Regions from separate parts of the Lactobacillus gallinarum genome, predicted to be linked through region 1. Evidence: predicted binding sites of a transcription regulator. Region 1 holds the regulator's gene; the other holds the start of a gene.
The links. Region 1 encodes LexA, which represses DNA repair genes until DNA is damaged. Its sites were predicted from a motif close to CNAACANNTGTTNG; they were not measured.
Positions count from the first base shown of each region.

Region 2: uvrC (excinuclease ABC subunit UvrC) is a predicted target of LexA. The motif match lies at 11,376-11,389, and genes of this name have one in related genera.

Region 1 covers NZ_NFKZ01000002.1:66,338-83,266, forward strand. Annotated here, with positions in the region: gene smc (chromosome segregation protein SMC) at 1-874, shown strand, start outside; gene ftsY (signal recognition particle-docking protein FtsY) at 875-2,179, shown strand; gene B5E95_RS01505 (C69 family dipeptidase) at 2,221-3,642, shown strand; gene B5E95_RS01510 (MarR family winged helix-turn-helix transcriptional regulator) at 3,732-4,133, shown strand; gene B5E95_RS01515 (APC family permease) at 4,188-5,615, opposite strand; gene ylxM (YlxM family DNA-binding protein) at 5,810-6,151, shown strand; gene ffh (signal recognition particle protein) at 6,156-7,586, shown strand; gene rpsP (30S ribosomal protein S16) at 7,676-7,948, shown strand; gene rimM (ribosome maturation factor RimM) at 8,018-8,533, shown strand; gene trmD (tRNA (guanosine(37)-N1)-methyltransferase TrmD) at 8,523-9,242, shown strand; gene rplS (50S ribosomal protein L19) at 9,355-9,702, shown strand; gene B5E95_RS01550 (uracil-DNA glycosylase) at 10,104-10,763, shown strand; gene B5E95_RS01555 (SGNH/GDSL hydrolase family protein) at 10,756-11,541, shown strand; gene lexA (transcriptional repressor LexA) at 11,570-12,196, opposite strand; gene B5E95_RS01565 (DUF896 domain-containing protein) at 12,348-12,611, shown strand; gene B5E95_RS01570 (YneF family protein) at 12,677-12,895, shown strand; gene B5E95_RS01575 (ABC transporter ATP-binding protein) at 12,979-14,745, shown strand; gene B5E95_RS01580 (ABC transporter ATP-binding protein) at 14,738-16,525, shown strand; gene B5E95_RS01585 (M13 family metallopeptidase) at 16,617-16,929, shown strand, end outside.
Region 2 covers NZ_NFKZ01000005.1:63,936-80,864, forward strand. Annotated here, with positions in the region: gene B5E95_RS03470 (DNA polymerase III subunit alpha) at 1-1,936, opposite strand, end outside; gene B5E95_RS03475 (YjzD family protein) at 2,053-2,271, shown strand; gene B5E95_RS03480 (bifunctional metallophosphatase/5'-nucleotidase) at 2,330-3,886, opposite strand; gene rpmF (50S ribosomal protein L32) at 3,946-4,134, opposite strand; gene B5E95_RS03490 (lipopolysaccharide assembly protein LapA domain-containing protein) at 4,236-4,487, opposite strand; gene B5E95_RS03495 (SDR family NAD(P)-dependent oxidoreductase) at 4,494-5,288, opposite strand; gene rnz (ribonuclease Z) at 5,285-6,223, opposite strand; gene B5E95_RS03505 (acyltransferase family protein) at 6,242-8,161, opposite strand; gene obgE (GTPase ObgE) at 8,176-9,480, opposite strand; gene uvrC (excinuclease ABC subunit UvrC) at 9,559-11,361, opposite strand; gene B5E95_RS03520 (DedA family protein) at 11,507-12,118, shown strand; gene B5E95_RS03525 (APC family permease) at 12,220-13,605, shown strand; gene B5E95_RS03530 (NAD(P)-dependent oxidoreductase) at 13,668-14,633, opposite strand; gene yidA (sugar-phosphatase) at 14,702-15,514, opposite strand; partial or broken gene B5E95_RS03540 (aldo/keto reductase family protein) at 15,559-16,397, opposite strand; gene coaBC (bifunctional phosphopantothenoylcysteine decarboxylase/phosphopantothenate--cysteine ligase CoaBC) at 16,872-16,929, opposite strand, start outside.

The sequences.
Region 1 (16,929 bases):
GCAAATTAATCAGTTAGATCAAGTTGCTAGCCGAAACTATGATTTGCGTAAGGATGCGGCAATAGAACAGGAAGATTATTCTGTTAAAATTGCAAAGTTTAATAGTTTGATTGATCAACGCTTAGAAACTTTGCGTGATGATTATGCATTAACATTTGAAGCCGCTATTGCTCAAGCTGAAGGTCAAAATGATCAAGAAACTCGAGAAAAATTAGCTAAAAGTGTTAAACTGCATCGAATGTCACTTGAAGACATTGGCCCAGTTAATTTGGATTCTATTCAAGAATATGAAGATGTTAAAAAGCGTTATGACTTCTTGAATGGTCAACAAAATGACTTGCTTAAAGCTCGTGATGACCTTGAAAAATCAATGAATGAATTAGATGAAGAGGTTAAGAGTCGATTTAAAGCAACATTTGAGGCAGTGGCTGAAAGCTTTAAGCGGATTTTCCCACTTGTCTTTGGCGGTGGAAAGGCTAAGCTTGAATTAACTGAACCAAATAATTTATTAGAAACAGGAATTGAGATTATCGCTCAGCCACCTGGCAAGAAGTTACAGCGTTTAAGTTTGCTCTCTGGTGGTGAACGGGCATTAACTGCGATAACATTATTATTTGCAATGTTGCAGGTAAATCCAGTACCATTTTGTTTACTTGATGAGGTTGAAGCAGCGCTTGATGATGCAAATGTCACACGTTTTGCTCAATTTTTACTTAAATATAATTTAAAGACACAGTTTATTGTGATTACTCATAGACGAGGAACAATGAAGCAAGCTGATCAATTGTATGGTGTGGTAATGCAAGAATCTGGTATATCTCAAGTATTGTCAGTATCATTAAAAGAAATGAAAAAGAAAAACGGGGTGAAATAATTGGGATTATTTGATCGAATTAAAAAGTCTCTCTTTGGTAAAAAAGATGACGAAGAAGAGAAAAAAGAAGAGCAGGAAAAACAAGAAGAAGTAGAGCAAAAACAGGACGATAGTGAAGCAGTTGCTCAAGAGGAACAATCTGAAGAATCTGCTGAATCTGACAAGCAAGAAGAAACAGAACCCATTGAAGAGGATAACGAGTCTGAAGCTTCAGGAGAAGTAGCAGAGGATGAAGAAGAGCCTGAATCTGAAGAAACCGCTGAAATTGAAGAGGAACAGGAAACAGAACCTCAAGAATCTGAAACTACTGAAGAGTCGGAAACCGAAACAGACGAGGAAGAACCTGAAGAACTAGAAGAAGATGAAGATTCCTCACAAGAAGAACTTTATGAAAAAGGTTTGGAAAAAACCAATAAAGGTTTTGGTGCTCGACTTAATGCATTCTTTGCTAAATTTAGAACTGTTGATGAGGACTTCTTTGATGATTTGGAAGATTTATTGATTGAATCTGATGTAGGTTATGAGACAGCAGAACAATTAACCGATGAACTTCGTGAAGAAGCCAAATTGCAAAATGCCAAATCTCGTGATGATCTGAAAAAGGTTATTGTTGAAAAATTGGTTGACTTGTATGACAAGGGTGGCAACAGTGAAGATGAAAAGTTAATTTATCACCCCGAAGATAAGCCTAATGTTTATCTCTTTGTCGGCGTCAATGGTGCAGGTAAAACTACTACTATTGGTAAGCTTGCAAAACGCTTTAAAGATGAAGGTAAGTCAGTTATCATGGCTGCGGCTGATACCTTCAGAGCCGGTGCCGTAGAACAATTAGTTGAGTGGGGCAAACGCGTTGATGTTCCTGTAGTAACTGGAAAAGAAAAAGCTGATCCTGCTTCTGTTGTTTATGATGCAACTGAACGTGCAATTAATGAAAAAGCTGATTACTTGTTAGTTGATACTGCTGGCCGTTTGCAAAACAAAAAGAACCTCATGGCTGAGCTAGAAAAGATTCAAAGAACTATTAAAAAGCTTCTGCCTGACCAACCAACTGAAACCTTATTGGTTCTTGACGGTTCAACCGGACAAAATGCCTTGCTCCAAGCTAAAGATTTTGATAAGACAACCAAATTAACGGGTCTGGTTTTAACTAAGCTTGATGGTTCATCTAAAGGTGGGGTAGTCTTGGCTATCCGTAATGAGATGAACTTACCGGTTAAATTGGTTGGACTTGGTGAAAAAGCTGAAGATTTGGCTGATTTTGATGCCGCAAATTATGCAATTGGTCTTTTCCATGGCTTAGTCTAGTGATAAAGTTTAAGTGTATATAGTTTTATAAGGAGAATTTTATGAAAGAATATAGTGCATGTACTACTATCTTGGTAGGTAAAAAAGCCTCAATCGATGGTACTACTATGATTGCTCGTAATGATGATACATTCCGTCCAATCACCCCACAAAAGTTTATTATCGAACCGGCTCGTCATGGTGAAAAGAAACACATTAAGTCATGGCTTAACAAGTTTGAAATGGATTTACCAGAAGACGCTCAACGTGTTCCAGCTGTTCCAAACGTTGATTACAAGCATCGCGGTTATTACGACGAAAGTGGTATTAACGAAGAAAACGTTGCTATGTCATGTACTGAATCAACATATGGTAATGAACGTACTTTAGCATTTGATCCACTTGTTAAAGATGGTTTGGATGAAGACTGTATGCAAACTTCAGTTTTGCCATATATTCATTCCGCTAGAGACGGTGTTAGATACTTAGGTAAGTTGATTGCTAAGTATGGTTCACCAGCTGGTAATTCAGTTCTTTTCAGTGATAAAGACGAAATTTGGTACATGGAAATTGTTACTGGTCACCATTGGGTTGCAGAACGTATCCCAGATGATTGTTATGCAGCTACTGGTAACCGTGTGGCAATTGAACAAGTTGATTTTGATAATCCTGATTACTTCATGTGGAGTGAAGGAATTCAAGAATTTGTTGAAGAACATCATTTGAATCCTGATCATGAGGGCTGGAACTTCCGCCACATTTTTGGTACTTACACTGAACAAGACCGTCACTACAACACTAATCGTCAATGGTACATTCAAAAGTTGTTTAACCCAGAGATTGAACAAGATCCACAAGATGGTGATATTCCATTCATTCGTAAGGCTGCTAAAAAGATCACTAAAGAAGATATTCAATTTGCTTTGGGTTCACACTACCAAGACACTCCATATGATCCATTTGGCAAAGGTACTGAAGAAGAAAAGCACCGCTATCGTCCAATTGGTTTGAACCGTACCCAAAATGCCCACATTTTGCAAATTAGAAGTGATGTGCCAGAAGATCGTGCAGCTATTATGTGGCTATGTATTGGTGGTCCAACCTTTACTCCATTTGTTCCATTCTTTGCTAATATGAATGATACTGATCCTTCATATAACAATACTTCAATGGATTACAACATGAATGATGCATGGTGGTACTACAAGTCATTTGCTGCACTTGTTGAAAGTCATTACCCACAATTTGTTCAACTTGACACTACATACTTAACTGAACTTAACCGTTACTTCAGAGATCGTGTTGAAGAAATTATTAAGGGTGCTGATGGCAAATCAGGTGAAGAATTAACTGATTACTTGACTAAGGAAAACCAAAAGACAGTTGCTCATACTCGTGAAGAAACTGAAAAGCTTTGGGGCCAAATGATGATTGATTCAATTAACATGTCTAAGTTAACCTTCAACATGGATGAGAACCTTTAATTTAAAATTCAAAAAACAGTTCAACATTGTTGAGCTGTTTTTTCTTCGGCTAGTATAATTGAGTTAATGAATTGAAAGAATCTGAAATGATGACAGAAAGTACTATTGGATCATTTTTTACTAGAATTAGCAATGAAGTAGAAAAGCAAATGGATGCTGATTTAAAGAGTTTTAATATCAGTGCAAATGAATTAGAAATTTTGATTGAATTGGAACACCATAAGCATGGCAAGACATATGACAAATTAACCAAGGAGCTTCATGTAACTAAGGATAAAGTTGAAGAATTAGTAAAAAGTTTAGTTGCTAAAGATTTAGTTACTGATGATAATGCCACCGTGATTTCTACTGAAGATGGTAAGGAAGTTTGCAAGAAAGTAGAGAAGCACCGCAGAGAGACTGATCAAACCATTACTCAGATGCTTAGCAAAGATGAGACTATAGGTTTAGTTAATGTTTTAAAGAAAATGCTGGAAAAAGAAGAAAATTAGGCAAAAAAAGATCAACTGCTGCAATTTACAACAGTTGATCTTTTTTATTAAAAATTATTTTTTCTTATCTAGGACTGAATGGTGAATACCATAGCAGAAATAAATAATTAAACCGAAGATAAACCAAATACCAGCGTAGAGCTTAGCTTGATAATCTAAACCTAAGAAAACGATTAATGCAGCTAAGAAGCCTAGAGCAGGCAATACTGGATAAAATGGCATCTTGAATGATGGATCATCAATATCTTTACCTTCACGTGGACGTAATTTATAGATACCAAGTGATACAAACATGAATGCGATTAAAGTACCAGCTGAAACTAATTGAGACAGCATAGAGAATGGGAAGAAAGCACCAAGCAAAATACTACCGATAGTCAAAGTCCAAAGTGCATTGTTAGGACGACGGTCAGAATTTAATTTGCCCAACCATTTAGGTAACATACCATCACGACCAAATGAGTAAATTAATCTAGATCCAGCCATTCCCATACCGATCAAGGCGGTAAACATACCTAAAACAGCAATAGTTTGAACGACGACAGCAACTATTGGGTGCCCAGCATAACGTAAAGCCAAACCAACAGGTTCTGCAGAGTTAGCATACATCTTGTAAGGCATCATACCGATCAATACCAAACTAACACCTACAAAAAGTGTAACGGCAATTGCTAATGAGCCTAAAATTCCACGAGGCATTGTCTTTTGCGGATTAATAGCTTCTGCCGAATTAGCAGCAATTGAATCAAAACCGATGTAGGATAAGAAAATCATTGATACACCAGCATAAATTCCTTGCCAGCCACCAAATGGTCCGTGAGCAGTAGGACGATATTTAGGAATAAATGGTGTAAAGTTAGCGCTTTTAATGGCTGTTAATCCAACTACGATAAAGATCAAGATGGCTAAAACTTTAAGTAAAACTAATCCATTTTCTACTCGAGCGGCTCTTGAGACCCCATGCCCAATTAAAAGAGCAACTAATAAAATAGAAACAAGTGAAATTGCATCAATAATTCCACCATTAGTACCAAAAGCGTTGGACAAAGAAGCAGGTAATTTTAATCCTATAGGTGCAATTAATGCCCTGAAGTTAGCAGAAAGTCCAGATCCTACGAATGCTAAAGCAATAAAGTATTCAGCTAAAAGAGCCCATCCGGCTACCCATCCCCAAAATTCGCCGAATACCACATTGATCCATGAATAAGCGGATCCTGCAAATGGCATGGCAGCGGCCATTTCGGCATAAGCAAATGCTACTAAACCGGCAGCAATTGCAGCTAAAATAAATGAAATTGCAACCGCTGGTCCAGTATGTAATGCAGCAACTTCACCGGGCAAGGTAAAGATTGAAGCTGAGACGATCGTCCCAACCCCTAAGGCTAAGAAATCTTTAACCTTTAATGATCGAACCAGGTGTCCATCTTTATTTTCATAAACACGTGGATCTTCTTTTTTGTTCATTCGTTGCCAAAGATTCACAATACAATTCCCCTTTATGTTAAAAATAAGATTACTTAATTATAATTAAAAATACGTTAAAAAATCAACCGTAAGTAGTTCAAATTTCGTATTTTTAATGAGAAAAAAGATAGATTTTGTCTTCATGATTTAAATGATAATTAACATTTTTGGTAGTATCATTTTTTTGATATACTAAAGACTGGTGAAAATTAATGGATGAATTAACTAAAAATGAAGAATTAGGCGACCTATATGCCTATTATGGTTCTTTATTAACTAAAGGACAGCAATCTTATTTTGAAGATTATTATTATAATGATCTATCATTAGGAGAGATTGCGGTTAATCATAATGTATCTCGGCAAGCTATTTATGATAATTTAAAACGCTCCACTAAAATTTTGAAAAATTATGAAGCCAAATTACATATGCGGCGTGATAATAATCATATTGAAGATGTGCTAGCAGATGCACTTTTGTCGATAGATAATAATGATAGTCAAACTGCTAAAAAAGAAATAACCAATTTATTAAATCAATTGAGGGGAGAGTAAACCCATGGCTTTTGAAAATTTAAGTGAAAGAATTCAAAAAGCATTAAAAAATTTAACTGGTAAAGGTAAAGTTTCAGAAGAGGATATTAATAAGGCTAGTCGTGAAATTCGACTTGCATTGTTAGAAGCCGATGTTAACTTCAAGGTTGTTAAGGACTTTATCAAGACTATTAAAAAAGAGGCCCTTGGCAAAGAAGTTCAAGAAAGTTTAAACCCGGGCCAACAAGTAATTAAAATCGTTAATGAACAATTAACGAAGATGATGGGTGAAGAAGCAGTTCCTTTAAACAAGTCTAAGCATATTCCAACTATTATTATGATGGTTGGTTTGCAAGGTACTGGTAAGACTACCACTGTTGGTAAATTAGCATATCATTTACAAAAGACGCAAAAGGCTCGTCCACTTTTGATTGCTGGAGATATTTATCGTCCTGCCGCTGTTGACCAATTAAAGCAAATTGGTGATCAATTAAAGGTGCCTGTCTTTAGCGAAGATGGTGAAAAAGATGTTGCTAAGATTGTACAGGATGGTTTAGCTGAAGCTGATAAAAACAAGAATGATTATGTTTTAATCGATACTGCTGGTCGTTTAGAAATAGACGAACCATTAATGGAAGAATTGGAACGTGTTAAGAAAGTTGCACAGCCAGATAACATCCTTTTAGTAGTTGATGCCATGACTGGTCAAGCAGCTACAGACGTTGCTAAAGGCTTTGATGAGCGACTTGATGTTACCGGAGTAATTTTAACTAAGTTAGACGGTGATACTCGTGGTGGTGCTGCACTTTCAATTCGTGCAGTTACTGGTAAGCCAATTCTATTTACTGGTCAAGGTGAAAAACTAAGTGATTTGGATGTCTTCCACCCAGATCGAATGGCTTCCAGAATTCTTGGGATGGGTGATATGCTTTCCTTAATTGAGAAGGCACAACAAGATTACGATGCCAAGGAAGCTGAAAAAGTCGCTGAAAAGATGCGAGAAAACACTTTTGACTTCAATGACTTTGTTGATCAAATGAAGCAAGTGCAAAAAATGGGTCCGCTTGATCAAATTATGAAGATGATTCCTGGGATGGCAAATAATCCACAGTTGAAGAACTTAAATGTTGATCAAAAGCAAATTGATCATACAATTGCCATTGTTTATTCAATGACTGAAGCAGAACGTGAGGATCCAGATTTGTTGAATCCAAGTCGCAGAAGAAGAATTGCTGCCGGTTCTGGTCGCCCCGTTGTCGAAGTTAACCGTATGATTAAACAATTTAAACAAATGCGGGAAATGATGAGCAAGATGACTAAGGGCAATATGAAGGGATTAAGCAACTTGCCAGGGATGGATTCACCAATGGCCAAGATGGCTATGCGTCGTTTAAATAAGAACTTTAAGAAGAACAAAAAGAAGCGTATGCGTAAGATTAAGAGATTCCATTCTTAAAAAAATAAAGGTGTTAAGGAAAAACACTTTACACCCATTTGTTTTGGTGGTATATTATTAATCGTTAAGTTTTAGGAGGAAATTAATTTATGTCAGTTAAAATTCGTATGCACCGTGCTGGTGCCAAGAGAAAGCCATTCTACAGAATCGTTGTTGCAGACTCACGTATGCCACGTGATGGTCGTTTCATCGAACAAGTTGGTTACTACAACCCAGTTTCACAACCAAAGGAATTGAAGCTTGATGAAGACAAGATCTTTGATTGGTTACAAAAGGGTGCACAACCTTCAGACACTGTTAGATCACTTCTTTCAGGTGCTGGCTTGATGGCTAAGTTGCACGATGCAAAATACAACAAGTAATTTTGCGATTATTTAAAAGCTTGATGCCAAGTGCTTCAAGCTTTTTTTATTACTTAAAAAGGAGCATGCATGGAATATTTTGACGTTGCACGAATTTTAACAACTCATGGATTGAATGGTGAAGTCAAAGTTAACGTGATTACGGACTTCCCAGAAGAGCGTTTTGCTGAAGGGATGCATTTATCACTTAGAAGCGATACTAAACGTGTATTGACTATTGAAAAAAGCCGTCCATTTAAACAATTTTGGTTAATTCAATTTAAAGAAATTACAGATATTGATCAAGCAGAAAAATTACGAGGCCAAATCCTGGTAGTAAGCGAAGAAGATCGTGGCGAATTACCTGACGGTGTTTATTATTATAAAGACATCTTTGATTGCGATGTGATTGATGAAGAAACTGGTAAAAATATCGGTAAAATCGTTGATATCCAATCTCCAGGTGCAAATGATATTTGGCTTGTACGTGAAGATAGTGGCAAGGAATATTGGATTCCAAACATTGCCGATGTTGTTAAAAAAGTTGATGTAGCTGCCAAAAAAGTTTATGTAGAATTAATGGAGGGGTTACGAGATGAAGATTAATGTATTGACGCTTTTTCCCGACATGTTTACACCTTTGAAAGTATCGATGTTAGGACGTGGTTTAGAAGATGGTAAGTGGGATCTCAATTTAGTTAATTTCCGTGATTTCACAACAGATGTACATCACCACGTAGATGATACTCCTTATGGCGGCGGCGCTGGTATGGTACTCCAAATCATGCCAATTAAAAAAGCACTTAATTCTTTATCTTCTACTGGTAAAGTTATTATTACCGCTCCACAAGGAAAAACTTTTAATGAACAAATGGCACAAGACTGGGCAAAAGAAGATGAATTAACTTTTATTTGTGGTCACTATGAAGGCTTTGATCAAAGAGTCTATGACTTAGCCGATGAAACTGTTTCAATTGGAGATTATGTGCTAACTGGTGGGGAATTACCAACTATGAGTATGATTGATGCTACTGTTCGACTTTTGCCTGGTATTTTAGGTAACGCTGCTAGTCCAGTAGAAGAAAGCTTTTCACATGGCTTATTAGAATATCCGCAATATACTCGCCCAGCTGATTTTGAAGGTCAAAAAGTGCCTGAAGTATTAACTAGTGGCAATCACCAAAAAATAGCTGAGTGGCGACACAAAGAAGCGCTTAAAGCAACTTATCTTCATCGTCCTGATATGTTAAAAGATCGTCAGTTGACTATTGAAGAAAATAAAATGCTAGAAGAAATCAAGTCAGAGCTTGATTAAGCTGGCTTGATTTGTTAAACTATTCATCGTGGCAAATGTCACTAATTAAAGTTATGGGTGTTCCGCTGACGCTGGTGCGTGGATGAATGCCGAAGAAGGAGAAAAATATATTATGGATCCATTAATTCAAGAATTGACTAAAGAACAAATTCGTGACGATATTCCTGCTTTCCGTGCAGGTGATACTGTTACTGTTCACGTACGTGTTGTTGAAGGTACTCACGAACGTATTCAGTTGTTCGAAGGTGTTGTAATTAAGAAGAAGGGTACTGGCATCGGTGCTACTTACACTGTTCGTAAGATTGCTTCAGGTGTTGGTGTTGAAAGAACCTTCCCAGTTAACGACCCACGTGTTGCTAAGGTTGAAGTTAAGCGTCATGGTCGTGTGCGTCGTGCTAAGCTTTACTACTTACGTGAACGTCACGGTAAGTCAGCAAGAATTGCTGAAGCACGTCGTTAATCATAACGTCGATATAGAAAAGCTAGTTCCAAACGGAACTAGCTTTTTTGTTTTGATAAATATTTTTAAAGTAATTTATATATAAGTGATAATTATTTAATAATATATTCGTAGTTTGTGAATAATAATATCGTGGAACTCATGTGAAACTGCAAATTAAAATCACAAAGTCACTTTAATATGCAGTGATAGCATTGATAATATAATAAATCTGAATTGTGAAGTAAATTTCACAAACAGAGATATTGAGTGTGGAATTAAAGCGAAAGCCGCCATTTATCCACAATGGCGGCTTTTAATTGATATTAAATTGATTACATTATACTATATTTAATTTAGATGTAAAATAATTTTGACTAATATTATAATTAATATATCAGAAATAGAAACAGGTGAGATGATTGAATTATCCTAAAGAATTACTGGCAGAAGTAAAAGAGAGATCAAAGGGCATGCGTTTAGAAGGAATTAATTCAGGAAGTGGCCCAAGACATCCCTTGCTAATGATCGTAGGCGAAGCGCCAGGACGCAATGAAATCGTTAATAATATTCCATTTAGTGGTGACGCCGGAAAGGAACTGGATAAATCACTAAAGCAAATTGGTTTATCACGAGATCAAGTTTATATTACTAGTGCTGTTCGTAGCCGCCCTTTTAGTGTGAAAAAAGTTTTTAGTAAACGAGAAAATAAAGAAGTAATTAAAAGACCAAATCGTAAACCTACTAAGAAAGAAGTGTTAGCACATGCTCCTTTTTTAGACTATGAAATGCATTACGCAGATCCACAAGTCATTGTTGCTTTAGGTAACACCGGATTAGAGCGACTGCTTGGCCCAGGTCATAAGATTTCTGCTGAACATGGTAAGGTTATTGAGAATACACCAATTCTTGAACTTAATGAAGCTAAAGATGGATATGTTTGTTCGAAAAAGAAATATACGGTTATTCCAGAATATCATCCTGCGGCTGTATTTTATAATCGTAAATTAAGTGATGATATTGTAAAAGATTGGGAAGCAATAAAACCTTACATCGATAAAGAAAGAGAAAATAATGAGTAACGAAACTTTTTTAATCCCTATTAGACAAAATAATGATTTATCCGATATTGCTCTTAATGAGTTGCGAATGGATTTGGATGAGCATCCCTTGCACCAAAGAGCTTATGCAGAGCTAGCCTATCTACCGGGTAACAACCGTAAATATAGTCTTAACAGTGTGAAAACAATTGATAGCCCATTAAGAAATAAAAAGATCTTATTTTTAGGTTCTTCTGTCACATTTGGTTTTGGTGCATTAGGGGAATCTTTTGTAGACTACTTATGGAAAAAAGATGGCATTGCTGCTATTAAAGATGCAGAAAATGGCACTACTTTGGTAGATCAAGATGCCAGTTATCATGGTGATTCTTATGTTGCTCGTTTTAAGGAAAATCTTAAAACACCAATTGATATGTTGGTTTTGCAACTTTCTACTAATGATGCGCGTACAAACCAGAAGTTGGGAGAAATTAGTCAAAATGACCATTTTGATGTAAAAACAATTATCGGTGCGATGGAATATATTATTAGTCAAGCTCTGACTACATGGCATTGTCCAATTTTGATCTATACAAATCCTTATTTTGAAAGTAATTTGTATAATCAGATGGTAAAAGCAACACATCAATTAGCTAAAAAATGGAATATTAAAGTTCTGGATTTATATAATGATCCGAATTTTAAAGACCAACCTGCTCTTTATATGGCAGACGAAATTCATCCGACCCGTGCAGGTTATTTAGAAAAATGGCTGCCAGTTTTTGAAAATAAATTAACTGAAATTTTGACGAAAAAATAAACCCAAGCTTTTTGCTTAGGTTTAAATATTAATCGATATTATTTCTGTAAAGGCCAACTACTTTACCTAAAATACTTACTTTGGATAAGATAATTGGTGCCATTGTATCGTTTTCTGGTTGTAAACGGTAGTGATCGTTCTCTTTATAAAAGCGTTTAACTGTAGCTTCATTTTCATCAGTCATGGCTACGACAATTTCGCCGTTATTAGCGGTATTTTGCTTTCTGACAATGACGCTATCACCGTTTAAAATTCCCGCATTAATCATACTCTCACCGTGAACTTTTAACATGAAGAGTTCACCAGCATCGTTTTCAAGATCAGGTGGAAGTGGAAAATATTCATCTATGTCTTGAACTGCTAAGATAGGTTGACCAGCAGTGACCACACCAACAACTGGGATTTTCTTTGGCTTAATGCCCAATTCCTTTTTACCTTCATCGGTAATTTCAAGTGCACGAGGCTTAGTTGCATCCTTGATTAAAAGACCTTTGCGTTCTAAGCGGGCTAGATGACCGTGAACAGTAGATGTAGAAGAAAGTTTGACCGCAGCACAAATCTCTCGCACTGTCGGTGGAAAACCACGGCGTTCTACAGTATCATAAATATAGCGTAAAATTTCTAGTTGTTTAGTATCGTTGTTTTTCTTAGACATAATTTTTCTCCGTTATTGTAAAAAAGATAGTATTTATGATTATTTTAACAAATAAATAGCATAATCTCAAACAAATGTTCTATAAAAAGCATCTTTTTTTATTGTATAAAATACGGTAGACTAAAGATTGTTAATGTGAGGTGAATATAAAATGAATAAAGATGCAATGAGTAAAGAAGAAGAAAAAAAGGTAACTGATCGAATTAATGAACTTTACCATAAGAAAGAAAAGGAAGGCTTAACTCCCGAAGAGGAACAAGAACGTAAAGAACTTCACAAAAAATTCCTTGCCAACTTCAGAGCTGCATTTAAGCAAGACGTTGAAAATATGGTAATTATCGATAAAAACGGTAAAGAAGTAACCTCAGAAAGAGCAAAACGTGCTCAAAGAAGAAAAGGTCTTAGAAAAGATTAATTAAGCCTTTTAAAAAAGTGAAAAATTATGTAAGATATTATTGTTAGTTAGATGGAGGATATAATATGAATTTAGGTTTAGCAATATTTTTGATTATTATTGCACTTTTAGTTGGTGCCGTTGCAGGTTTCTATGGTGCAAGAGCATACATGAAGAAGTATTTTAAGGAAAATCCTCCTATTAGTGAAGATATGATCGTTGCTATGATGTCTCAAATGGGACAAAAGCCTTCTAACAAGAAGGTTCATCAAGTAATGAACATGATGAAGCATCAACAAAAGTAATTATTAGATTATTTTGTGGTGTTAAGGCGAAGGATTATTCCTTCGTCTTTTTTGGTGTTCTTTTTAAAGAATGGAGTGAGTAAATGAACATATTTAAAAAACTGGGTTGGTTTTTTAAACAAGAAAGGAAACGTTATATTATCGGAATTACTTTTCTTGCTTTAACCTCTTTAGCCAACTTAATTCCGCCAAGAGTATTAGGACTGATGGCAGATCAGCTGGATCAAGGTCACATCTCATGGGGGCAATATGGGATGTTGGTTCTAGCTGTGTTAGCTGCCGCCTTCGTTTTATATATTTTGCGCTACTTTTGGCGTAAGCAAATTTGGGGCGGGGCCGCAGAACTAGAACGACAAATGCGTTCTAAACTGTTCGACCACTTTATGATCATGGACAGAACATTTTATCAGCGCCACCGAACCGGTGACTTGATGGCCCATGCAACTAACGATGTGACTTCTATTCAAAACGTAGCCGGTGATGGCGTTTTAACTTTAGTCGACTCTCTTGTCATGGGATTATCAACTATGATTGCCATGATCATTTTCGTTGATTGGCGACTAACCATCGTTGCCTTATTGCCACTGCCATTTTTGGCACTAGGCGCTTGGAAGCTTGGGGGTCATTTACACGATGCTTTTGATAAGTCACAGGCGGCTTTTTCACGTTTGAATAATAAGACCCAAGAATCCGTTTCAGGCATCAAGGTGCTGAAGACCTTTGGTCAAGGAAAAGAAGATACTCAGGCCTTTGACAAAATGGTCGATGACACAATTAATATCAATAAAAAAGTGTTTGTATGGGACTCCTTATTTGATCCATTGGGTACGGCAATTATCGGTGCAACCTATGTAATTACCATTATTTATGGTGGACTTTTAGTTACAAATAAAGTGCTATCGATTGGTCAGCTCGTTTCCTTCATTGCCTATATTGCCAACATGGTTTGGCCGATGTTTGCGATTGGTTATTTGTTCAATATTTTGGAAAGAGGTAGTGCGAGCTACGACCGTGTAGAAAAGCTACTTTATGAAAAACCGTTAATTACTGATGCCCACGCTGATCAAAGTATTAAGGCTCAAGACTTACAAGGTGATTTGCATTTTGATATTAAATCGTTTGCTTATCCTGATGAAAAGGATATTCCAGTGTTAAAGGACATCGATTTCACCTTAAAACCTGGTCAAACTTTAGGTTTAGTAGGTCGTGTAGGTGCTGGTAAAACGACAATCATTCAGCTGCTATTGAGAGAATTCGACCAATATGACGGTGAAATCACCTTAAATGGCATCAATATCAAGAAAATTCCGCTTAAAGTTTTACTTAGCCAAATATCTTATGTTCCCCAGAACAACTTCCTCTTTTCAACGAGTATTGGTAGAAATATTGCTTTCTCAGAGGCAGATGCAGGCAAAAATGAGATTGCGGTAGCTGCTAAGAAGAGTGATTTGCACGATGATGTTTTACAAATGCCACATGGCTATGAGACTTTAGTCGGTGAAAATGGACTTTCACTTTCTGGTGGTCAACGTCAAAGAATGTCCATTGCCCGTGCTTTGCTTAAAGATAGCCAAATTTTGATTTTGGATGATGCTTTATCAGCGGTTGATGCAAAGACTGAAACCGAAATTCTAACTTCTTTGAGAAATGAAAGAAAAGATAAGACCACGATGATTGCGGCACATAGATTGACATCGGTCATGGATGCCGATTTGATCTTAGTCTTAAAAGACGGTCAAATTATTGAACGAGGCAATCACCAAGATCTGCTCAAAGAAAATGGCTGGTATGCGGAAATGTGGCGTAGACAAGAATTGCAAGCAAAGGTGGGTGAAGATGTAGATGAATAATGAAGAAAAGCAAGAATCAGTGTGGTCTAAGGCAATCCCATTTAAAGAGCAGGTAGCGATTTTTAAACGTTTGATGGGCTTTGTTAAACACTTCAAGTTTGAAATGACCATTGCCTTGATTGGTGCCTTCTTAGTCAGCATTATCAATATTTTGCTTCCGCGTGGATTGCAATATTTCTTAGACAACTTTTTGCTTAAACAAAGTGCAACTGTCCAAATTATTCTGTTTGCGGGTTTGCTTTATGCAGTAGGTTCCATTTTAAAAGCGGTCATTCAGTTTACTTACCAATATTTCTTTGCTTTGGGTTCTGAAAAGACCTTGGAAAGCATTAGAAGAGCGCTTTATCGAAAATTGCATAAGTTAGGGATGCGCTATTTTGACCAAACTCCTGCCGGTTCAATCGTTTCAAGAGTTACTAACGATACGATGACTCTTAGCAACTTCTTGACTGTGCTTTCAACTGTAGTAATTGGTGCTTTTTCTGTGGTTACAGCATTGGTCGCAATGTTTACTACGAACGTGATTGCGGGCTGGATTGTTTTAGCGTTTGTGCCAATTTTGCTCTTTGTTATTTGGCTCTATTCGCAAAAGAGTTCGCGGCTTTATCGTAACTATCGTGAACGGTTGAGTAGAATTAACGCTAACTTGAATGAGTCAATTGAGGGCGTCTCGATTATTCAGCAGTTTAACCAAGAAAAGAGAATGACCAACCAATTTGAGGGTGAAAATGGTGGGTTGATGAATACGCGTTTCAACATGATCCGTATTAACTCATTGCTGCTTTCACCTTTGACTAGTTTGCTTTATTCATTGGCTTTAGCTGTAACGTTGATGTATTTCGGTTTTCCATTGCAGGCAACATTTGTGCCAGCTGGTGTGGTATATGCTTTCTCACAATACTTATCACAATTGTTTAATCCAATTTCAACTATGATGGACCAGATGACTTTCTTCCAAGATGGTATCGTAGCCGGTAAGAGAATCTTTGCGATTTTAGATGATGAACAATATGAGCCAAAGCAAAATGCTCAAGAAGGATTGACTATCAGTCGCGGCAAGATTGAATTCAAGCACGTTAGTTTCTCATATGATGGTAAAAATGAAATTTTGCATGATATTTCATTCGTAGTAAATTCAGGTGAAACTTTAGGTATTGTGGGTCATACTGGCTCTGGTAAAAGCTCGATTATCAATGTAATGATGCGCTTTTATGAATTTGGTAAGGGCGAGATCTTAATTGATGATATAGATATCAAAAAATACCCTAAAGAAGAACTGCGTAAAAAGCTGGGGCTTGTTTTGCAGGAACCATTCATGTTTTATGGTGATATTTCTTCTAATATTCGTTTATATAATAAGAATATTACCGATGAACAAATTAAAGACGCAGCTAAGGCAGTTCAAGCAGATCAATTTATCGAAAAGATGCCAGGTAAATATCACGCAAAGGTAATTGAAGGCGGCGAAGAATTAAGTCAAGGTCAGCGTCAATTAATTTCTTTTGCTAGAACATTGGTTACAGACCCTAAAGTTTTGGTATTGGACGAAGCTACAGCTAACGTTGATACCGAAACTGAAACTATGATCCAACAGGGACTTAAACGTTTACGTAAAGGTAGAACAACTTTAGCGATTGCTCACCGTTTGTCTACAATTGCCGATGCGGATCAAATTATCGTGTTAGACAAGGGGAGAATCATTGAACGTGGTAACCATGAACAGCTTCTTGCTAAGAAGGGTTACTACTACAATTTGTATACTCTGCAGAATAAAGAATAGTTAATAAAGGACGTTTTCCACGATTGCAAACGTCTTTTTGTTATAATGATTAAAAAGAATGAAATAATTATTAATATTCATAGGAGGAAAAATGAGAAGATTTTACGCTGTTCGCGGTGGTGCGGGCGATGTTGCAGAACCAGATGTTAATGCTAAGCCACAAGATAATTTATATTTGGCTGTTAATTCAAATTGGCTTTCTAAAGCTGAAATCCCTGCTGACCGTACTTCAACTGGTGTCAACTCAGAACTTGACATTAAGATTGAAAATAGAATGATGAAGGACTTTGCCGATATTGCTGCAGGCAAGGAAAAGATGCCAGAGATTAAGGATTTTGATAAGGCAATTGCTTTATATAAGATTGCTAAGAATTTTGAGAAGAGGGATGCAGAAGAAGCAAACC
Region 2 (16,929 bases), on a different contig from region 1:
ATCTAACTGCTTCTTGCCCATTTTTTCTTCTGACAAAGGCATCAATATTTTGCATAGGACCCGGACGATATAAAGCATTCACCGCTACTAAGTCTTCAAAATTATCGGGATGCAATTTGCGCAAAACCTGGCGAATTCCTCCAGATTCAAATTGAAAGACTGCATCTGTTTTTCCTTGTTGAAATAGCTGCAAAGTTTGCGCATCATTTAAAGGAATTTGATTAGGATCGATCTTTATTCCTTGCTGGCGAATCAAATTCAAAATATTGCCTAGCACAGTTAGATTACGCAACCCTAAGAAATCGATCTTAAGGAGACCCAAAGATTCAACGTATTTTTTAGTCTGTTGCGTAACCGGTATCCCTAACGGACCCGCTTGCAATCCTGAAATTCCTGCGATTGAATTATCGCTAATCACTAATCCTGCAGCATGAATAGAGTAATGGCGCGGCAATCCTTCTAGACCTAAAGCTGTTTTAAAGAGCAATTTGTTTTCGGGTGTAGCATCGACTAATAAACGCAACTCCCTTGACTGTCGATATGCATCTTTTAACGTAATCTTGCCCTTTGAATATGGAATCGCATCTGCCCATTTCTTAATTTCGACCATTGTTAAGCCAAATGCTCGGCCTACATCACGCAATGCTTGCTTTGCTGCTAGCGTACCAAATGTCAAAATCTGTGCCGCATGATCCATGCCATATTTTTGATACATATACTTAATTACAGTATCTCTTTGAACATCAGGAATATCCAAATCAATATCCGGCATTTCATGACGAGCTGGATTCAAAAAACGTTCAAACAGCAAGTTGTATTCAATTGGATCAACTTCGGTAATTCGTAATGAATAAGAAACTAACGAACCACATGCTGAGCCCCGTCCTGGTCCAGTCGTAATTTGAACACGATGACAATAATTAATCACGTCCCATACAATCAAAAAGTAGTCATCAAACCCCATTTGATTAATGACGCGCAGTTCATAATTCAACCGTTTTTGATATTCTGCTGGAATTTTATTTTGACCAAAGCGTTGCTGTAAGCCAGTTTGAGCCAAGTAATGCAAATATTCTTCTGAAGTTGCAAACCTTTTTTGGTGATATTTAGGCAAAACAGGCTTCTGAAAAACAACTTCTGCATTGCATTTTTCAGCAACTTGCCATGTATTATTCACTGCATCATCCAGATCAAATTCATGGTATCGCTGAAGCAATTGCTCTGCTTCAACTAAGTAATGTGATCCTTCTTGCTTAGCTAAAGGCAGCACATCCTGAATTTTATTTCCTGTAGCAATAGCACGCAAAGTTTTTTGTAAAAATTGATCATGTGGATTTAAGTATTCGCTATCTTCAGTTACAAGTAAGGGTAAATCAAATTGCTTGCTTAAACTGCGCACATAATCAATATAATTCTGCATACTTTGATTAGCATACACGCCTAAATAAAGATCAGGCGTTAATTCTTTCAAATCTCGAATTAAATCACTACCTAATTGTTTATTTGTCTCAAATAAGTACAATAATTCGCTTTTAGTATTTGCAGGCACAACGAGCAATAAATCAGTCAAATACTTGCTTAAATCTTTTAGAGTTAAGACATTATTATTTTGTCCATTTTCAGTTAGTAGATTAATCGCACTCGATAAACGCAATAAGTTATGGTACCCCGCATTTGTTTTAGCAAACGCAAGCAAGTCATATTTCTGCGTACTATCAACTAAACCATTTAAACGCAGCTGCATCCCTAAAAGTGGCTTAATTCCCGCTTTTTTAGCCAATTCATAAAAATTAACCAAGCCATATGTTACGTTTACATCAGCTAATCCTACTGCCTGATAGCCTCGTTTCTTGGCCGTTTCGATTAAATCTGGAACTTTTGTAGGACTATCTAGCAAAGTAAACGAACTTAGGTTTTGAAGTGTTGCTACTTGCATAAAATAACCACCTTTCACTGCAGAAATTTATCAAATTAAGTATAACAAATTGCATTAATCTCGTTTGAAATTGCGCCTTATTTTTGATAAAATTCTATCCGAAAGAAGGAATCAATATGGGTCGATATCTAGTCACAATTGTATGGAGCATAATCTACATGTTTGTTGTAGGCTTTATTGCTGGTCCTTTAACTCAAAGTGCCTCATTCAACACTAACGATGTCAAAACTTGCTTGGTCGTTGGCCTTATCTTCGGCATTCTTTTCTCAGCAATTATTGCAACTATTACTGCTCATTCACACAAAGACAACAGTAAATACAGTAAGTTAAAATAATTATTTTAAAATTAAAACACGTGAGAATTTCAAAGTTCTCACGTGTTTTTTTGTCTTCTTAATAGAATTTATAGTTTTTCTTGGTGTCTACTTGTACATCGCCATGAGTTAAGTATTCGCTAAACATTTGAACATAATCTTTATCAAGTGTCATTTCGATTTTGTCCATACTGTATTCAGGATAGAATCCACCACCCATTGCACGATAATTATTGACAGCTAAATGATAAATCTTATCGTCTTCAATTGGCTTGTCATGCAAAGTAAGCTTAGTCAGACGTTCACCCTCTGGCTTAGATAAATCAGCTTCATATTCAACTGGATAAAAGACATCAAAATGATAAAGCATTGGCTTAGGTTTAATCCAGCGATCGCTGAAGCCAATCTTGCCATCTTTGTCTTTCTTCAAAAAGCCAGCGCTATGTTCAATAATATGACGCAATTCTTTACCAGTCAGTTTAACGCGACAAAGTTGGTTAGCATATGGATAGTTTAACAAAACATCACGCATAGTAACTGTCTCATTAAAACCTTTAGCATTTTCACTCATAACAGCAGTGGCAGAGACATCGGCTTTTGTAAACCATAATTGCATTTGTTGAATCAAGTTGATGAATGGTGCCCCCTCAATGCGGCCTTTCATGGCATTTTCAATCCGTGCAGGCTTATTTAAGTGAGCTATAGGCTTGTCTAACCATTCTTGAGTTCTCTTGTCTAAATCGGCAATTTTCTCGACTACAGCAGGATCTGGATCATAGTCCTTAGTATCAATCAACTTAGTAGTCATATTGGTAATTTTCTTAGTGTTATCATCAACATCTACAATTACTTCCGCAACTGCTTCTCCGCGATAACCTGGTTGAACAATTGCAGTATTTTTAGTAACTACATTCAAACGACGGTGTTGGTGACCAGTTAAAAAGACATCTACTTCAGGAATTTCAGTTAAAATCTTATAGCCTTCATTTTCACCACGATGTGGCTCAGTAGCTTCGCCAGTTTCTGGATCACTTTCAAATCCACCGTGGTACATTACAGCTAAAATATCTACTTGTGGCCGTAAAATTTTGGCATAATGCTTAATCTTTTCATATGCGGATGCAAATTCTAGACCAGCCACATTTTCTTTAGGTTCCCAATGAGGAATATATTGAGTGGTAATACCTAAAATACCAATCTTTAAGCCGTTTCTCTTAATGATGATATATTCACGACCAAAAAACGGCACCTTAGTTTCAGCATCTAAAACATTGTCATTAATAATTGGAGCCTTATTATTATCAACGTAATAGCTTAAATAATCTAATCCAAAATTAAAATCATGATTACCCAAACAACGTGCATCATACCCTACTGCATTATATGCTTCAGTAAATTTGCGTAAATCACTATAATCACCAGTAGAATGAGCATATGAAGCAAGTGGAGAACCTTGAAGACAATCACCAGCATCAGTGACAACAACATTATTATCACCATACTTTTTCTTTTCAGCTTTAATCACTGAACTAACTCTGCTTAAACTAAAAGCTGCATTATAATCAGTCTTATTTTGATAATCTGTTGGCAGTAAAAAGCCATGAGTATCACTAGAGTGTAAAAATACTAATTTCATCTTTCTGTTTCCTTTTCTTAGGCATAAAAAAAGACACCATCATTCCAGGTGCCTTTTAATTAGTTATTGCCGTTATCGTTGTTATTTACAACTTGACGACCCTTGTAATAACCCTTTGGTGAAACACGGTGGCTTAAGCGGTATTCACCAGTAGTTGCATCATAGTGCATTGCTGGAACACTCAACTTAATATGACCACGACGTGAACGTTTCTTTTGTTTAGAAGTATGTCTTGCAGGAACTGCCATTTAATTGATCTCCTTTATTGTAGTCTTAAGCTTCAGGATTAATTAACCCTGAATTACTCACGTGATTCAATCATACTATTCAATTAAGAATAAATCAAGATCTATTCTTGGTTCTTCTTGTTTTTATTTAAAATTGAACCGAAATATTGCTTATCTTTCTCTTTTTTATCACGGCCGAAAAACCAAGCAATAATCATCCCAATAATTACCATCACTACCAAAATAACGATTAATGGCAATCTAACTTTAAAAAAGCCAAAATTAATTGCTACTGGTGCGGTATTTAGAACGACGAAAATTACCGCAATTAAAGCGATAATTGAGCCTATAATTAGATTCTTCTCTTTTTCCATTTCCAATTACTTTCTAGAAGCAAATTTTAAAGAAAGCTTATCACCAAGTGCTGGGAATAAGTTGTAAAGTTTTGCCAATACAGCCAAGCTTAATGGCAAATTAAGTTCACGCTTATCGCTGCCAAAGAAATGGACAACTTGCCAAGCTACATCATCTGGATCAAGCATAAACTCTTGTACATTTTCCACATAGTTGCCTGTCTTATCAGCAATGTTAAAGAAGTTAGTGTAAACAGGACCTGGGTTAACTGTCATCACTTTAACACCGAATGGCTTAAGTTCTAGACGCAGTACATTTGAGAATTGAATAACTGCAGCCTTAGAAGCGCTGTAAGCAGCTGACTTAGTAGTTGGAACTTTACCAGTAATTGAACCGAAGTTAATGATTTGACCGGTCTCTTGTTCCATCATGACGCGACCGACCAATCTAGTGAAGTACATCAAACCTAAAACATTTACTTGGAATATGTTGGTTACATCTTGCATCTTTTGTTCCATAAATTCTTCGAACTTACCAAAGCCTGCACAGTTAACTAAGAAATCAATATGCTTAACTTGCTTGGTGATTTCATCAAAAGCCTTTTCAATATCATCAGGCTTGCCCATATCTGTTGGGAAAACGTAAGCTTCTGCACCAGATAATTCTCTAGCTTCTGCCGCAATTTCGTCCAGACGTTCTTTTCTTCTAGCAATCAAAATGACGGTAGCACCGCGGCCAGCACTTTCAAGAACAATTGAACGACCAATACCGCTTGAAGCACCAGTAACAATAACAACTTTATTTCTTAATGAATCTTTCATTCTTCTGAACCTTTCATTGGAATATTAACTTGATCAAAATCATTAACTAATATTGTATTCGGGAAAACCTTCTTAGCTTGACTCTCAAGTTTTTTGGCCTTGCTACCCATATAACGAGCAGAAATATGACTCAAGCATAGCTTCTTAACATTTTCCTCTTTAGCAATTTTAGCTGCTTGAACAGAAGTTGAATGGTAATAACTATGAGCCAGCTTAGCTTCATTCCCGGCAAAAGTTGACTCATGAACTAAAACATCAGCATCCTTTGCCAAACGAGCAATACTTGGTGTAGACCGAGTATCGTAAATAATGGTGACAATTCTACCTGGCTTTTCAGCACCTAAAAAGTCCTTGCCATTTAGCACCGTTCCATCAGCTAAAGTAACTTGCTCACCTCGTTTTAATTTACCCAGAAGTGGGCCGTTAGGAATATTATACTTTGCTAGTTTATCAATTAAAAGTTCACCAGGGTGAGAATCTTCCACTACTCTAAATCCAAAACTAGGTATTCTGTGATCTAATCGATCAGTATAAACACGAAACCCCTTATCCTGACAAATTAAACCTGGTTTAGATAATTCCACAAATTTAATTGGATACGATACTTTAGTTCTTGATACTTTCAATGAAATTTTAACAAATTGTTCAATACCAGCAGGACCATAAATAGTTAATGGACCTACATCCCCTTGAAACGATCGAGTTGAAAGAAGTCCTGGTAAGCCAAAAATATGATCACCATGATTATGCGAAATAAAAATTTTCGTAACTTTTCTTAATCTAATATTTGTTCTCAAAATTTGATGTTGAGTAGCCTCCCCAACATCAAATAGCCAAATTTCATTTAATTCATCTAATAACTTAAGCGCGACACTTGAAACATTACGCTGTTTAGACGGCTGTCCTGCTCCAGTGCCCAAAAATTGTAATTCCATGAAAATCCTATTCTAAACTTAAAACTTTGAATGCTTAATAATTGTCTTAGTGATAAAGGTACTGTAATATTTAGAACCCTTAATATTCGGATGAGTATGGTCATCATAAAACCATTTAGGATGATTCTTTGAATATGAATACCAGTCAATGACTATAAGATTATGATATCGTTTTGCACCTTGTTTTAGCAAATCATTTACTGGTCTTTGCCAATCACGAGTTGGTACATGAACATTGATCCAAAATACTTTTCGTTTAGGTCCAACTTCTTGCATAATCCTATTTAAATCATCCATTGAAAATGGGCCATTCGTACCTAAGCCAATCAGCACGTTGTCGGCTAAGACACCCTGTCTCTTATAACTATCTAACAAACCAAAGGCCACATTTAATTGACGAGATACTGCGGCGTCAATCAAAGCTTTAGGCATTAGCTGCTTAAGATCATTGCTTGATCCTGCCATGACGGAATCCCCGATCGCAGTTACCTGAATTTTTTGTGCTAATTCCAAATCAAGTTGAGAAATACCATATTTAACATATGATTGATTAACTGGATTACTTTTTGCTTTCTCAGCCGCTTCTTTTATAATTTTTGATTCATTTTCTTTTTGTTTTTTCTGCTTTTTTAACTTTTCAATTAATTTAGCATTATCTGACTTTTGTTTTTTAGCGTTACGATTTATTCTTTGCGCTAACTGACTTTTGTTAAAATCTTCTGCTTTAACATGAAGAGAAATCGCAATAGCAATGCTGCCAAATATTATCACAAATGCGGCTAATACGGCTTGACCTTTCTTCACATAATTTCTAGCTTGCATATCGAAAACATGAGCAAAATATTGTTTGGTCTTCTTCCAAGTAATCTTACTCATTGGCCGCTCGATTAAACGGTATGTTATTTCACTAATAGTTAAAATTAAAATCAATTCAATGATTCGATACATGACGGGATGATCGCCCAGGTTATTAATTTTAGATTCAAAGAAAATCATTACTGGGAATTGATAAAGATAAATGCCATAACTTCTTGAACCGATCCAATCAAAAAGCTTATTAGTCATAATTTGATTCCAATGACTGCTTGGATGTGCAATTACTCCAGCAAAAATGCACACAATCAATGAAAATAGCAGCATCCCACCACAATATGCAAATGCTTGTTGTGGATTCATCGCCTTAGCAAAATACATTACCAAAAGCAAAATAAAGGAAACAAGACCTACTAAGTCTAATATGATTCTATCTTGCTTTGGCACTTCTGGATTTAACACCTCTACCGGCCAAATAACAGCTAAAGCGGCTCCCAATCCTAATGAGAAAAATCGAGTATCTGTTCCGTAATAAATTCGATTAATGTCAGTTTTAGTTAAATATAATATTGCCATTTCTAATGCTGACAAAAAAGATAGCGCTAATAAGAAGTAAAAAATTCGTTTCTTCTTTTTAACTAATTTGACTAACAAAAAGATGACTAACGGCCATATTATATAAAATTGTCCTTCGATGGACATCGTCCACAAGTTCGTAAACGGCGATTCATTATTGGCAAAACGTTCAAAATAGCTTTGACCATTATTTATTTGCCAAAAATTAAAGACATTTAGCAAATTAGCAAAAACAATTTGATTTAGTTTAGCTAATAAATTCCTTTGAAAAAGAAAAATATATGTTGCGCTTATCCATAATACTGCAATTAATTGCGGATAAAGTCTCTTAATTCTATTCAAATAAAAATGGCGATTGTTATAAGAACCAGTTTGATCATATGAATTAAGCATATGATCGGTCACTAAATAGCCTGACAAAACGAAAAAAATCGGCACTCCTAGATACCCGCCGATAAAAGAATTAGGATCAAAGTGATAAAGTATTACCCCTATAACTGCTAATGCTCTGAGTCCAGAATATCCTGTAATAAACCGATTTCTTCTCATATTCATTTCTACCCTTATTGCACGAATTCAAAGACAAATTTGCCGATAGCGACATCGTCACCATTAACTGCTCCCTTTTCACGCAATGCATCATCAACGCCTAATCTCTTAAGACGTCTTGCTAAGCGCATAATTCCGTCTTGGTGATCCAAGTTAGTCATTTGAACTAATCTTTCTAACTGTTCGCCCTTAACAACAAATTCGTGTTCTCCAACTTTTTCAATAGTAAATTCATTCTTTTGTGGTGCCTGATACTTGTATTCCTTGGTCTTTTGTACAACCTTAGGCTCTTCTTCTGCACGCTCTTTTTCTACTTCTTCAACAAGCGTTGCAGTATCATTCATAAGCTTATTGACACCTTTATGAGTTACACTGGAAATTTCATAAACAGGTTCATTGTTTTCCTCTTCTTTTAATGCCTTCTTAAATGCGGCAAGCTTTTCTTCCGCACCAGGAATATCCATTTGAGAGGCAACAATTAGTTCTCGCTTTTTGGATAAATCTGTTTCGTAATTTTTCAGCTCGTTTTTGATGGTGTGATAGTCTTCAATTGCTTCACGACCATTATTAGGGTCCATTGACACTAAGTGCAAAATTACCTTAGTTCTTTCAACGTGACGCAAAAATTGAATACCAAGTCCTACGCCTTGGCTAGCTCCTTCAATTAAACCTGGCAAATCGGCCATTGAAAAGTCACGACCATCTGGTAGAATTACCATTCCCAAGTTAGGAGTTAAAGTAGTAAATTGGTAGGCTGCAATCTTTGGCTTAGCCTTAGTGGTTACTGACAATAAAGTAGATTTACCCACTGATGGAAATCCTACTAAACCAACATCAGCCAAGAGCTTTAACTCAAGACGTAAAACTCTGTCTTCACCAGGTTCACCATTTTCTGCAATTTCAGGAGCGGTATTTACACTCGTAGCAAAGTGAATATTACCACGGCCACCGCGGCCGCCTTTTGCTACTACTAACTCTTGGCCCTTTTCAACTAGGTCGCCAATTAATTCACCAGTATTAAAATCATAAACGGTTGTCCCCACAGGTACCTTCAAGTAGAGGTCCTTAGCTGCACGACCATATTGGGATTTTATTCGACCATTTTCACCACTATCGGCTTTAAACTTGCGTCGGTAACGGAAATCCATTAAAGTACGCAAACCACTATCTGCAACAAAAATAATGCTGCCGCCGCGGCCGCCATCACCGCCTGCTGGTCCGCCATTTGGAACATATTTTTCATGGCGGAAAGCCACCATGCCATCGCCGCCTTTTCCGGCTTGGACTTCAATTTTAGTCTGATCAACAAATGTAGGCATGTTTATCTCTTCCTTCCGTCTCAATCTAACTTTTATACTATACCACACAAATACGCTCAACAGCGCGAATTCTGGGTTTTACAACATTAATTTTACAGTTTGTGCTTGGGGTAATGTCAACCCTGCTGCACGCAAATCATCCACTGATGCTTCTTTAATTTTCTTCAAGGAACCAAACTTGCGCAATAACTTATTCCGGCTCTTGGGTCCAATTCCCTTAATTGAATCTAACCGGCTAGATAAAGCATTTTTAGCATGTCTTCTACGGTGAAAAGTGATGGCAAAACGGTGAACTTCATCCTGAATTCGAGTCATTAAATAAAAGCCTTCAGATTTTGGATTCAACGGTATTAGTTTTAATGGCACGCCGTTAATCGGATCACCAAACAGCAAATGGTTAGTCCGGTGTTTGTCATCCTTTACCATACCCGCTACCGGAATATTTAAATTAAGCTCATTACGCAAAACATCCTCACAAGCATCAACCTGAATTTGACCACCGTCCATCAAAATCAAATCTGGCATCTTCTTATGTTCGCGCAATAAACGACCATATCGACGGCGAACAACTTCACGGGTATTGCGAACTTCATCGCCTCCGTTTTGATGTTCAACTTCGCCTTTTAACTTATATTTACGGTAAGCCGTTTTATCAGGTTCTCCATCTTTGAATACTACTAAAGCAGAAACTGGATCTGCTCCTTGAATGTGCGAGTGGTCAAAACTTTCAATAATGTGGCCATATGGCAAGCCTAGTGCATCGAAGATTTCTTTTTGGGCACCTTTGGTTTTACGGTTGCCTAGTTCTAATAATCTAAACTTATCGTCTAACTTCAACTTAGCATTGTCTTTAGCCATATCAAGCAAGGACTTCTTTTGACCACGTTGAGGAGTTCTAACCGGTACTGTTAAAACCTCTGCTAAAGTAGCATTATCAAATCCTGCTGGAATCAATACTTCTTTAGGAAGAACACGGTTTTTTTGACCATAAAATTGCACAATAAAAGAAGTAAAGGCGTCTTCTGGATCAGTGGTGTCAGTCAATGGAAACATGCGCGTCTCACGCCGCAATAATTTGGCCTGACGCAAGAAGAAAATCTGAATAGAAATCCATGATTTATCAACATAATAGTTAAAAATATCACGTTGAGTATTATCATTAGAAATAATTTTCTGCTTTTCAACAGTTTCTTCAATATATTTTAACTGATCACGTATCTCCGCAGCTCTTTCAAATTCAAGCTGTTCAGAAGCCTGCTCCATTTTTTGAGTTAAATCTTGCTTAACTGCACCGATATCTCCATTCAAAAAACGTTTGATCTTTTTAATCTGCTCATCGTACTCCTTTTGAGGAACCTTTTTAAAGCAAGCACCTAAGCATTGCCCCATATGATAATAAAGACATGGACGTCCTTGATAACCATGACAGCGTCTTAATGGAAAAACTTTTTGAATAAACTTCAAGGTAGCCTGTGCAGCATAGACATTGGGATAAGGCCCAAAATAGTAGCCACCATCTTTACGTACAATACTTGTTAAACGTGTCTGAGGATCATGTTCCCGTGTAATTTCAATATACGGATAGCCTGTCCCTTGCTTTAATTGCACATTGTAATATGGTTGGTATTTCTTGATTAAAGTAATTTCTAATAAAAAGGCTTCTTTGTCTGTAGAAACAGTAATGATGTCATAATCTCTAATTTCACGAACAAGTTCTACCCTTCGTCCTACTTGTTTGCTTTTAAAATAAGAACGTACTCTATTTTTTAGATTTTTAGATTTGCCAACATAAATAACCGTACCATTAATATCCTTCATCAAATAACAGCCCGGTTTCTCTGGCAAAAGTTTTAATTTATTTTCAATTAATTGTGTTGCCATTATTCTCATCCTAACAAAAATTCGTATGTAATAGTGTACCACAGCTTTTTTAAGAAGATATTAACTTTGCTCACAAGCCATAGCTATTTATATCAAAATTTGCTAAATTAAATGTACATTGATATAGAAATATAGAGGATACATGATGACTAATTTTGTTTTTGACTTAATCAACCAATTTGGCTACATGGCCATCAGTTTTCTAATTGCTATCGAAAACGTTTTTCCGCCAATTCCTTCCGAAGTAATTCTTTCTTTCGCTGGCTTTGCTACACACCACTCACAAATGACAGTTGTGGGAACAATTATTGCCTCTACTATTGGTGCAGTACTTGGAGCCTTAATTTTATACGGTGTTGGTTGGTTCCTAAATGAAGAACGTTTAGAACGCATCCTAGATCACAAAGCGTTCAAAATGCTTGGCTTTAAAAGAGGAGATGTACAAAAGGCCATTAATTGGTTTGATAAGTATGGCACAGGCGCTATTTTCTACGGACGCTGCATCCCTGTCGTACGAAGCTTAATCTCTATTCCAGCAGGAACCGCAAAAGTAAAAATGTCTAAGTTCTTAATTTACACTACCTTAGGAAGCTTAGTCTGGAATACAATTTTAGTAGCTTTAGGTTCATACATGGGAGAAAAATGGCAAGTTATTGTTACTATCTTTGAAGAATACTCTTTAATCATTGCCGGCTTAAGTGTGGTCACAATGATCTGCTTTTCATTCAAGTGGTACAAACAAAAAATTAAGAATTAACACAAAAAGTCCTATTTTATTGCAAAATAGGGCTTTTTATTCTTCAAAAAATTAAAAATATAATGTAAAATTAATCTAACTTTATTTTAAGGGATGATGTAATGAGATTTAATATTTTCAGAAAACAAAGCATTCAAAATTATCTGGGTAAAGATATTAAATTTGCCAAGACAATGAATGCAGTAGACTTAATGTCCCTCGGGGTAGGTGCTGTAATTGGTACTGGGATTTTCATCTTACCAGGAACGGTAGCCGCTACCCTAGCCGGGCCAGGTGTAAGTTTATCATTCGTAGTAGCTGCTATAGTTTGTGCGCTTGCAGGGATGTGTTACGCCGAATTTGCTTCAGCTATTCCAGTTGCTGGTAGTGCCTATTCATACGGGAATATTGTGTACGGTGAATTTGCCGGCTGGATTATCGGTTGGGCTTTAATTCTTGAATACATGCTCTCTGTAGCTACAGTAGCCGCTGGTTGGTCCTCTTATTTCAGCTCTTTTATTAGTCCATTCGGCCTCAAAATTCCCCATGCCGTTTCAGGACCAATGGATCTAAGTCATGGTGTTTATTTTGACCTAGTGTCCGTTTTAATCATTCTCTTGATCAGTATTTTGCTTTCTCGAGGAATGAAAAATTCAATTAAGATCAATATCGTAGCAGTATTTATCAAAATTGCTATTATCTTAATTTTCATCTTTGCCGGCTTACACTTTATTAAACCAGCAAATTATCATCCATTTTTGCCATATCATTTTTCAGGCGTAATCAAGGGAGCAACCACGGTTTTCTTTGCCTTTCTTGGATTCGATGTAGTTTCTTCTTCCGCTGCCGAAGTTAAAAATCCTAAGAAAAACATGCCACTAGGAATTATTGGTACTTTAGCAATTGCAGCTCTGCTATACTTTGGCGTATCAATTGTCTTAACAGGAATGGTTAACTATACCAAATTAAACGTTTCTAACCCTGTTGCTTTTGCTTTACAATACGTTCACCAAAATTGGGTGGCAGAATTGCTGTCATTTGGGGCAATGCTCGGAATGGCTACTATGATGTTGACTATGATTTATTCAAGTTCTCGTTTAATTTATGCCATGGCTAGAGATGGCCTGCTTCCAACTACTTTCAGCAAGTTAGACAAAAAACACAATTCTCCTCAAAACGCATTAGTAGTAGTAACTATTATTATTGCTCTTGGTGCAGCATTCTTCTCAGTAGATCAATTAGCTAACTTGGTTAACTTCGGTACTCTTTTTGCCTTTACGTTAGTATCTTTCGGTATTTTAAAACTAAGAAAAAGAACAGATATTACCAACGATGGCTTCAAAGTTCCAGGTTATCCATACTTACCTATTATTTCTAGTTTAATCTGTATCTTTATGATTTGTCATTTAAGTTCTGAAGTATATCTAATGGCTGTCATTTGGCTAGTAATTGGAACTGTTATTTACTTTGTCTACGGCTACCATCACAGCCAACTCGATCACGACTAACATACCCAAAATTATGTAAAATAAAAACAGCAATTTCAAAATTGCTGTTTTTTATATTGTCTTTAATTAATTTGATTGATGGCTTTGCCATCCTTAAAGAAGGATAAAACATTATTGGCTGCTTCTTTAGATAAATTAAATCTAGCAACATGAGTAGCTGAACCAACATGTGGAGTCATAATTACATTGTCCATCTCCACTAATTCTTGTCTAGGATGTGGCTCATTTTCAAAGACATCTAATGCTGCACCAGCAATTTCATCATTCTTTAAAGCAGAAATCAAAGCGTCACTATCAACTAAAGAACCGCGAGCTACATTGATTAAAAATGCAGTGTCCTTCATTTGTTTAAACACATCGGCATTAATAATGTGGTAAGTTTCATCGGTTGCAGGAGCATGTAAACTTAAGAAATCAGCATTCTTAATTAATTCATCAAAGTCAACATACTTAGCATCAAGTTCCGCTTCAATTTTTTCATCAAGTTGATGACGATTATGATAGATAATCTTCATCCCCAATGCCTTAGCAAAACGAGCAACTTGCTGACCGATTCTACCCATGCCTAAAATTCCCAAGGTTTTGCCTTCGATTGAATAGCCTTGATTATCATATTCATCAGCATTTAAAAATACGCCTTCACATAAAGTATGATCATAGTAACGAATTCGACGTGCAGAAGCTAAAATCATTGTTAGAGCTAATTCAGCAGTTGGACGCAGAACACTTTCAGGACAATTTGAAACTACAATTTCCTTTTCCTTTGCATATTCCGTATCTACATGATCAAAGCCAACACCATATGTTGAAATTATTTTTAAATTCTTGGCTGCGTCGATCATTTGCTTATCAAAAATCATCTTAGCAACAATTACACCATCATATTCGGCGATATGATCTAAAACCCATTGGCGATCATCATCTGGACGATGACCTACAGGTCCAATAGTTATATCACATACTTCTTTTAAGTCTGTCAAGGCGTCGTCTCTTAAGCCACCTAAAACTAAAATTTTTGCTTTACTCATCTTTATTAACTTCTATTTAAGTATTCTTTTCTTAAGTCAAGATACTACTAATTTGTTTAAATTAACATCTATTTTGCAAATTTATTAATTGCAAGAGCTACGCCATCATGATCACAATCAGCGGTTACGGCATCGGCATGCTCTTTAGTATAATCAACTGCATTGCCCATTGCCACTCCGACACCAGCATATTCTAGCATGGGTGCATCATTTGCCTGATCACCTAAAGCCATAACATTTTGGGGAGCGATTTTCAAATAATCGCACAGTCTTCTTAGTCCAGTCCCCTTATCAACTCCGGCTGCAGTCGCTTCATAATAAAATGGCTCAGTTTTAGAAAAAACTACCCGATCCTTCATCTTTTGAAATAATGGACTCGTAATTTTACTATCTAAGTAATCTGGATCATCAATATACATACATTTAATAAGTGGAATGTGGCGCATCTCTTCTTGAGTTCGATAAGACACTTCTAATTTAACTACACGCGAATTATAAATTGTATAATGTCCTAAATCTCGATTAGCTGTGTAAATTCGATCTAGGCTTACGCTGTGAAAATGCAAGTTCAATTTACGTGCAATTGCTTCAAGATCAATATAATCATCATATTTCAAGCCTTGTTTGAAAATAACCTGACCATTGGTTGATTCAACTACTGCCCCATTAAAACTGACCACATACTCATTATCTTGCTTATTTAAGCCTAGTTCATCTAAATACCGCTGTGCACCAGATAGAGGACGACCTGTACAAATAACTATTCGTTTACCTTCATCTCTAGCAGCCAAAACGGCTTTTTTAACTGTTGGCGTTATTTCTTTTTTAGAATTAACTAAGGTCCCATCAATATCGATTGCTATTAATTTTATTTCGTTCATTTTTCTTTCTTAAAATAAATAAGTATCGCTTATCGCGATACTTATTAAACAGCTACATTTTGGTCATTCTCCTTGAGCTTGACCAATTTTTTCATATCCTCATCACTAATTTGAAAATTGATATTCAAATTTTCTTTCATTTCCGCAACATTATCGCTCTTTGGCAATACAATGCATCCAAGCTGTAAATCAAAGGCTAACATTAATTGAGCCGGACTTACATTATATTTCTTTGCATATTTATTTATTTTCGGATCTTTAAGTAATCGTCCATGTGCTAATGGTGAATAAGCTTCAATTTTAATATCCAAATCATTGCAATATTTCATCAAATCCATTGGTACCTTATTAATATGGACCTCAATTTGATTAACTACAGGCTTTATCGTGCCATTATTGACAATGTTTGCCACGTCTTCTTGCAAAAAATTAGATACGCCAATTGATCTAACCTTACCTGCTTTTACAGCTTCCTCCATTGCACGCCAATTTTCTAGATTTCCTTCAAAATGGCGGTCGTTGGTTCGATTTATTTCAATCCAAGGTTTTGCGGTGAATGAATAAGCAATAAATCAATATACTTCAAGCCAAAACGGTCTAAGGCTTCGTCTATCGCTTCCTTAGTACCTTCATAGTCTTTAACCGCAGTTGGCAACTTAGTTGTTAAAAATATATCACTACGTTCAATATCGGAGTTCCAAATACCTTTACCGACTCCCCTTTCATTGCCGTAGTCCTTGGCAGTATCAAAGGCACGGTAGCCAACATCAATTGCCTGGCGTACTGTTTTTCTAACATCATCATTATTGATTAACCAAGTTCTCAATTGAATTTGAGGAATTTCTACTCCGTTATTAAGCGTCAAAGTCTTTCCAAATTTCACACTTTCACACCTCTATACCTTTGTTTTAGATGTCTCTACTTTTCAAAAATCAATCCATGAATAGCTTTTTACTTCCATGCTATATTTAGCATACATCAAAGTATAATCAAATCCTATACATATATTTATTTTTTCGTATGGGGTTCAACATCTTTTTCTTCAGCTTAAGCATTGATATAAAGCAACTATTATAGCTTTATTATTTGCTTAGCTAAAGTATATATAATATACAAATATAGTTATAAAAAAAAGAGCTGATTTACGTTTCATCAACTCTTTCTCTTCAGTCTCTTAATTCCCACAACCTATAATACTATTTTTAAATATTTAAACAATCTAGTAAATTAAGATGTTATTTTTGAGATGTTATTTTTACCAGCTAAAAAGTAAGGCATCTAAAGCACTTGCACATAATTTCATGCGTTATTTTACAAAAGTGTTACATTATCCTTCAAAATAATGTGTATATGAATATTATTTGAGCTTATCGGCGATCTTTTTTATTAAACCCTTCGCAATTGCCTGCTTAGAC